2 regions of the Cellulosimicrobium sp. KWT-B genome follow, and region 2 is predicted to be linked to the other one. Evidence: riboswitches for the same ligand, from Rfam matches in the RefSeq annotation. Region 2 holds a riboswitch; the other holds the start of a gene.
What was found. Region 2 has a riboswitch for S-adenosylmethionine ahead of B9L22_RS03600 (LLM class flavin-dependent oxidoreductase). Riboswitches for the same ligand answer to the same signal wherever they lie in the genome.

Region 1 (3,398 bases), on a different contig from region 2:
GCGGTACGCGGACCCCACGGCGGCGGCGAGCTCGGTGAACGGCACGTCGACCGAGTCGGTGACGAGGATCGGCTCGTCGAGCTGGACCCACGGCGCCCCCGCCGCGGCGAGCGCGCGCAGCAGGTCGGCGTAGGCGGCGACGACGTCGTCGAGGCGGTCGAGCGGCGAGTACCCGGCGGGCGCGTCGTCCGCGGCCTTGGACAGCGCCAGGAACGTCACCGGCCCGACGACGACGGGCCGCGTCACGACGCCGGCTTCCTTCGCCTCGACGAACTCGCGCACGACGCGGTCGTCGACGAAGCGGATCGGGGTGTCCGGGCCGATCTCGGGGACCAGGTAGTGGTAGTTCGTGTCGAACCACTTGGTCATCTCGAGCGGGGCGTCGTCCCCCTGGCCGCGCGCCACGGTGAAGTAGCCCGCGAGGTCGAGGCGGCCCGCGTCGTCGGTCAGCGGCGCGAACCGCGACGGGACCGCCCCGAGGGCCGCGGCGACGTCGAGCACCTGGTCGTAGAAGGAGAACGAGCCGGGGACGGACGCGTCGTCGGCGCCGAGGCCGAGGTCGACGAGCCGGCGCACGGTCGCGAGGCGCAGCTCGCGGGCCGTGGCCTCGAGCTCCTCGGCCGAGGTCTTGCCGGCCCAGAACGCCTCGACGGCCTTCTTCAGCTCGCGGCGGCGACCGATGCGCGGGTAGCCGAGCACGGTGCCGGCGGGGAAGCCGACCGGGTTCTGGGTAGGGGAGTGTACGGAAGTGGCCATGATCGAAACCTCTTGCTGGTCCGGAGGACCGGTCAGACGGGCGCGCCGTGCGTGGCGGCGCTCGTCGTGGGCAGGGAGGTGCCGGTGACCCACGGCCCGCTGGCCAGGTCCGGGACGAGCGGGGCGGCGGCGGCGCTGGCGCCGCCCCCGGTCCCGACCGACCCGCCGCCGAGGTGGACACCCTCGAGCAGGTCAAGAGCGGCGCGGTGCTTGTTGAACGTGTACACGTGCAGACCGGGCGTGCCCGCGTCGAGGACGCGCTGCGCGAGGTCGACCGAGTACGCGATCCCGTAGGCGTGCTGCGCCTCCGGGTCGGGCAGGGCGTCGAGCGCGTCCAGCAGGTGCTGGGGCGGGCGCACGCCCGTGAGCTCCTCGACGCGACGGAGCCGCGCGGGCTCCGTCGTGGGCAGCAGCCCGGCGAGGATGGGGATCGTCACGCCGGCCGCGCGGGCCTCGGCGACGAAGTCGGTGTACGACGACGCGTCGTAGAAGAGCTGCGTGATCGCGAAGCTCGCGCCGGCCTGCTGCTTCTGCCAGAGGCGGCGCACCTCCTGGGCGCGCGTCGTTCCGGCGGCGGGGTTGCCGTCGCAGAACGTCGCGACGGCGATCGTCAGCGGCCGGGCCGCGCCGCGCAGCGCGACGGCCGGGTCGGACGCGCAGCGCGACGCCTCGACCTCGCGCAGCAGGGCGACGAGCTCGGTCGACGACCGGACGCCGTCGGGTGCGGGCTGCCAGTCCGGCTGGTCGCGCGGCGGGTCGCCCCGCAGCGCGAGGAAGCTCCGCACGCCCTCGTCGAGGAAGTCGGTGATGACCGACTCCACGTCCTCGCGCGACGCCCCGACGCACGTGAGGTGCGCGATCGGCAGCACGGGCGTGCCCTGGAGCAGGCGTCCGACGACCTGGCGCGCGGTCGCGCGGTCGGTGCCTGCGGCGCCGTACGTCACGGACACGAAGTCGGGGTGCGTCGCGACGAGACGGCGTGCCGTCTCCCAGAACTTCGGGGCCGCGTCCGGTCGGCGCGGGGGCATGAGCTCGAACGACACCGTGGGTCGAGGACGGCCCGGACGGTGCGCGAAGGATGCCTCTGAGGTCATGCGTCACTCCATCGACCCTGGCGTTAGCACCTTTGTCCTCGGGAGGCTTCCGTCGGCGGGTTGCTGCGGTGTCGTCGAGCCAGGACTCTCGACCGCTCTGGATGGTTGCCACGATCCTACGACCCATCCGACATGCGGTCGAGAGCGCCCGCCAGGTGAGATGCGGAGGGTCGTCGGCGCTCCCGGTGCGACGAGTCTCAGGCCCGACGGCGCTCGGGCACGTGCAGACGGCGGAGGAACCGGTCGGTGCGCAGCGGCGGGCCGCGCCGGTCGAGGAGCGACACGACGACGACGGTCGCCGTCGCGAGCGGGATGGTCCAGGCGGCGGGCTGGGCGAGCAGGGCGCGCACGACGCCGGGGACGCCGTCGGCCGTGTCGCCGGACGGGCTCCCGTACCCCGCGGCGACGAGCGCGGACGACGCGAGCAGCGCCGTCGCGCACAGGACGGCGCCCACGACCATGCCCGCCACCGCGCCGCGCGCGGTGAGGCCGCGCCACCACACGCCGAGCAGGATCACGGGGGACAGGGCGGACGCGGCGAAGACGAACACCGTCCCGACGCTCGTCACGAGGCCCTGCGGGATGGTGACGAGCGCGAACGCGAGCGGGATGAGCGTGCACGCGACCGCCGACCAGCGGAAGGACCGCACGGTGCCGCCGAACAGGTCCTGGCTCACGACGCCCGCCAGCGCGACCACGAGCCCCGACGACGTCCCGAGGAACGCGGCGAACGCCCCGGCGACGACGAGCGCGGCGAGCAGCTCGCCGCCGAGCCCGGGCACGAGGCGGGTCGGCAGCGTGAGGACGACCGTGTCCGCGACGCCGGGCGCCGCGAGGTCGGGCGCGACGACCCGCGCCACGAGCCCGAGCGTGCTCGACACCATGTAGAACACGCTGATCATGACGAGCACGACGACGGTCGTGCGGCGAGCCGAGCCGCCGTCGGGCGAGGTGTAGAAGCGCACGAGGACGTGCGGCAGGCCGGTCGTGCCGAGCAGGAGGGCGAGCAGGAGCGAGACGGTCGCGTACGCGTCGAGGCCGCCCGGCCCGGCCTCGTGGGGGAACACGGCGCCGGGGTCGAACGTGACGACGGCGCCGCCAGGCTCGAACGCCCCGCCGAGCGCCATGAGCACGAAGACGAGCGGCACCGCGAGGGCGGTGAGCTTGACCCAGAACTGGAACGCCTGGACGAACGTGATGGAGCGCATCCCGCCCGCGGCGACGACGGCGCTCACCACGACCGCGATCCCCACCGAGCCGACCCACGGCGGCACCGCGGCCACGCTCGTGATGACGAGCGCCGCCCCGTGGAGCTGCGGCACCACGTAGAGCCACCCGATGACGAGCACGAGCACGCTCGTCACGCGGCGCGCGACCACGGAGTCGAGCCGGGCGTGCACGAAGTCGGGGATCGTGTACGCGCCGCTGCGCCGCAGGGGGCCCGCGACGAACAGCAGGACGAGCAGGTAGCCCGCCGCGTACCCCACGGGGAACCAGAACGCCTCCGCGCCGGACAGCAGCACGAGGCCGGAGAGCCCGAGGAACGTG
Region 2 (3,398 bases):
CCGGGCTCAGGCGATCGCCGCGTAGCGGTTCGCGGGGTGCGGGAGGCCGAGCGTGTCGCGCAGCGTCGTGCCCGGGTACGCGGTGCGGAACAGGCCCACGCCCTGGAGCAGCGGCACGACCCCGTCGACGATCGCGTCGAGGTCCGTGCTCAGCGACGACGGCCGCAGCAGGAAGCCGTCGGCGGCACCGGCGTGCGCCCACTCCTCGACCGTCGCCGCGAGGTCGCGCGCCGTGCCGACGTGCGTCAGCGAGTCGGTGTCCCACGAGACGCCCTCGAGGTCCTCGAGCAGGTCGAGGCGGGCCTGCGCGCTCGCCCGCGTGTCGCCGACGACGACGTAGGCGTCCACGAGGACCCGGAGCGTGTCGGGGTCGCGCCCGGCGTCCGCGGCGGCGTCGCGCACCTGCGCCCGCAGCGCGACCGCCTCGTCCCGCGTCGCGGCGCGGACCCGCACGACGTCGGCCCGCCGGGCCGCGAGGTCGAGCGACGCCGGCGTGCTCGCCCGCACGACGACGGGCGGCTGGCCCTGCGGCGGGCGCGGCGTGATCGACGGCCCCTTGACCGCGAACCGGATGCCCTCGTGGTCGACGTAGTGCAGCTTCTCGCGGTCCACGAACCGGCCCGTCGCGACGTCGCGGATCTCGGCGTCGTCCTCCCACGAGTCCCACAGGCGCGTGACAACCTCGACCGCCTCGTCGGCCTCGGCGACGGCGTCGGGCTCGTCCTGGGCGCCCTTGCGCCCGAAGGCCGCGGCCTCGGCCGGGGTCGTGGACCACCCGACCTGCCATCCCGCGCGGCCGGAGCTCACGTGGTCGATCGTCGCGACCGCCTTCGAGACGTGGAACGGCTCGGTGTGCGTGGTGGTGACGGTCGGGACGAGGCCGATGCCCGCGCTGCGCGGCGCGAGCCGGGACGCGACGAGCGCGGCGTCGAGCCGGCCGCGCACGGACCCGTTGCGGCCCGGCTGGAGGGTGAACGCGTCGTCGAGCGTGACGAGGTCGAGCAGGCCGCGCTGGGCGGTGGCCACGAGCTCGACGAGGCGCTTGGCGTCGAACAGGCGCTGGGCCTGGGAGCCCACGGTCCGCCAGGCGGCGGGGTGCGCACCGGCGTCGGTGAGGTCGACGCCCAGGTGGACGGTGCGGGCGGGGCGGGGGTCGGGCATCGCGAGGATCCGTTCTGGGACAGGCGCCGGCGGCGCGCTCAGGGCGCGGCGGGGTGCCGGGGGTGGGCAGGGTCGCCTCGCCGCGGGACGGCAGGGCGGGGCCGGGGAGGCCGGAGGAAGGCGCGTCAGGGCGTGCGCGCGGGAGCGCGCGGCGTCAAGAGCGGGGCGTCGTCAGCGACAACAGGTGACGCGCGCGGGGGCGCCGCCCGGACAGGAGACGACGGCCGCAGCGCCGACCGGACAGGGGCACGTCGGCGCGTGCGGGGTGCTCACCGCGGTGCTCGACTCTCGCCGGTCCATCGTCCGTCTCCTTCGTGCCCGTCTCCGGGCGCCGCGTGTTGCCCCGCACCGCGCAGGTCGCGCGACGCGGGACCTGGTCCTCACCCGGGGCACCCCGCCACGCGGGAGGGTTGCCGTCCGACGAGCCGGGGCTTCGCGTCGGAGCTCATGACCATGTCCTGTGCCGGGGTCCGTGGACCTCGGTTGCCGGGAACCTACGAGCGGTCGGAGAGGGTGTCAACGCACCGCCGGGACCTTCCCACATACTGGACTTGATCGGTCGACTTTGAGCAGTCGAGGCCCCCGTTTGCACCGAGTGCATCGATGCACCTAGTGTCAAGAGGTGCCTCTCCTCCCCGGACCCGAGCGCCCGACCACGCCCGCGACGGGCGCCGTGACCCCGGACGCGCCGAGCGCGGACGTCCCCGGCCCGGACGCCGCGGCTCCGGACCGTCGCGCGGCCCTGCGCGCACGCCACCGCCGTGCGATCGTCGCCGCCGCCGCGTCGCTCATGGAGGAGAAGGGCGGCGCGCGCTTCACCGTCGACGAGCTCGCGGCCCGCGCCGACGTCGCGCGCCGCACGATCTTCAACCACTTCGCGTCGCTCGACGACGTCGTCGTCGAGGTCTGCGAGGACGTGCTGGGCACCGTCGTCGAGACGCTCGGGGCGAGCGCGGCCGAGCCGGGCACCGACCGCCCCACGCCCCTCGACGACGTCACCGCGGCGCTGCGCGGCACGGACCTCGTCGGCCCCATGGCCTACCTCACGCGCGCCCTCGGCGGTACCGCGACCGAGCCCACGCCGCGCGTCACGACGATGGTCGTGCGCACCTTCACCCACCTCGCCGAGCGCCTCGTCGCGGCGACCACGCGCCGGCACCCGGACGTCGACCCGCTCGAGATCGAGATGCTCGTCGGTGCGCTCATGGCCGGGGTCCTCGTCATCCAGCGGCGCTGGTGGGCCGAGACCGGCGCCGCCGACGACGACGCCTCGCGCGCGGTGTGGTCGGGCCTGCTCGACCGCCTCGTCGAACGGATCCGCGCCGGCTGGGCGGACCCCGCCTGACGCGAGCCGCACCCTCCCAGCCCCGACCCGCCCCGCGACCACCTCTCCCGCAGCATCACCCCCGCACCCCGGGCACACCCGCCACCGGACTCCCACCGAAGGACCCTCATGGCTGAACTCCTCTACCGCCTCGGCCGCGCGTGCGCGCGCCGCGCACGGACCGTCCTCGCCGCGTGGCTCGCGGTGCTCGTGCTCGCCGGGGCGGCGTTCGTCGCGTTCGGCGGCACGCTCGCCAGCAGCTTCTCGATCCCCGGCACCCCGACCGCCGACGTCACCGAGCGCCTCCAGACGGCGCTGCCCGAGGCGTCGGGCGGGAGCGGCACGATCGTCCTCGCGACGGACGACGGCGCCCCGTTCACGCCCGAGCAGGAGGCGGCGATCGCGGACCGCTTCGCCGCGGCGGAGGAGGTCGACGGCGTCGCGTCGGTCGTCGACCCGTTCGCGACGCAGGAGGAGCTCGCCGACCAGCGGAAGCAGATCGACGACGGCCGCACCCAGATCGCCGCGGGACGCGAGCAGATCGAGGACGGCCGCGCGCAGCTCGCCGCCGCGCAGGAGCAGGTCGACGCCGCGCGCGCCCAGCTCGACGCGGGCCAGGCCCAGCTCGATGCCGCACGTGCCCAGGCGGAGGCCGCGGGCGCGCTGGAGCAGGCCGCGCCGCAGCTCGACGCGCAGCAGGCCGAGATCGACGCGGGCCGCGCCACGCTCGAGTCGCAGGCCACGACGCTCGACCAGCAGGTCACCGCGCTGGAGGACCAGAGCGCGACGCTCGAGGAGCAGTCCGCGCAGCTCGAGCTCTCCGCTCCCCTGCTCGACATGGCGTCCGACATCCGCCTCGTGTCCACGGACGGGAGCGCGGCCGTCGCGAACGTGACGTTCACCGAGCCGAACA

Region 1: linked by a shared signal. The riboswitch ahead of B9L22_RS08735 (methylenetetrahydrofolate reductase) and the one ahead of B9L22_RS03600 (LLM class flavin-dependent oxidoreductase) in region 2 are both predicted to bind S-adenosylmethionine.

The regions. Positions count from the first base shown of each region.
Region 1 is NZ_NEDO01000002.1:570,815-574,212, reverse strand. Features, by position in the region: gene metE (5-methyltetrahydropteroyltriglutamate--homocysteine S-methyltransferase) at 1-756, opposite strand, end outside; gene B9L22_RS08735 (methylenetetrahydrofolate reductase) at 789-1,850, opposite strand; SAM riboswitch class I at 1,856-1,958, opposite strand; gene B9L22_RS08730 (cation acetate symporter) at 2,048-3,398, opposite strand, start outside.
Region 2 is NZ_NEDO01000001.1:830,249-833,646, forward strand. Features, by position in the region: gene B9L22_RS03600 (LLM class flavin-dependent oxidoreductase) at 7-1,161, opposite strand; SAM riboswitch class IV at 1,507-1,614, opposite strand; gene B9L22_RS03605 (TetR/AcrR family transcriptional regulator) at 1,784-2,506, shown strand; gene B9L22_RS03610 (MMPL family transporter) at 2,615-3,398, shown strand, end outside.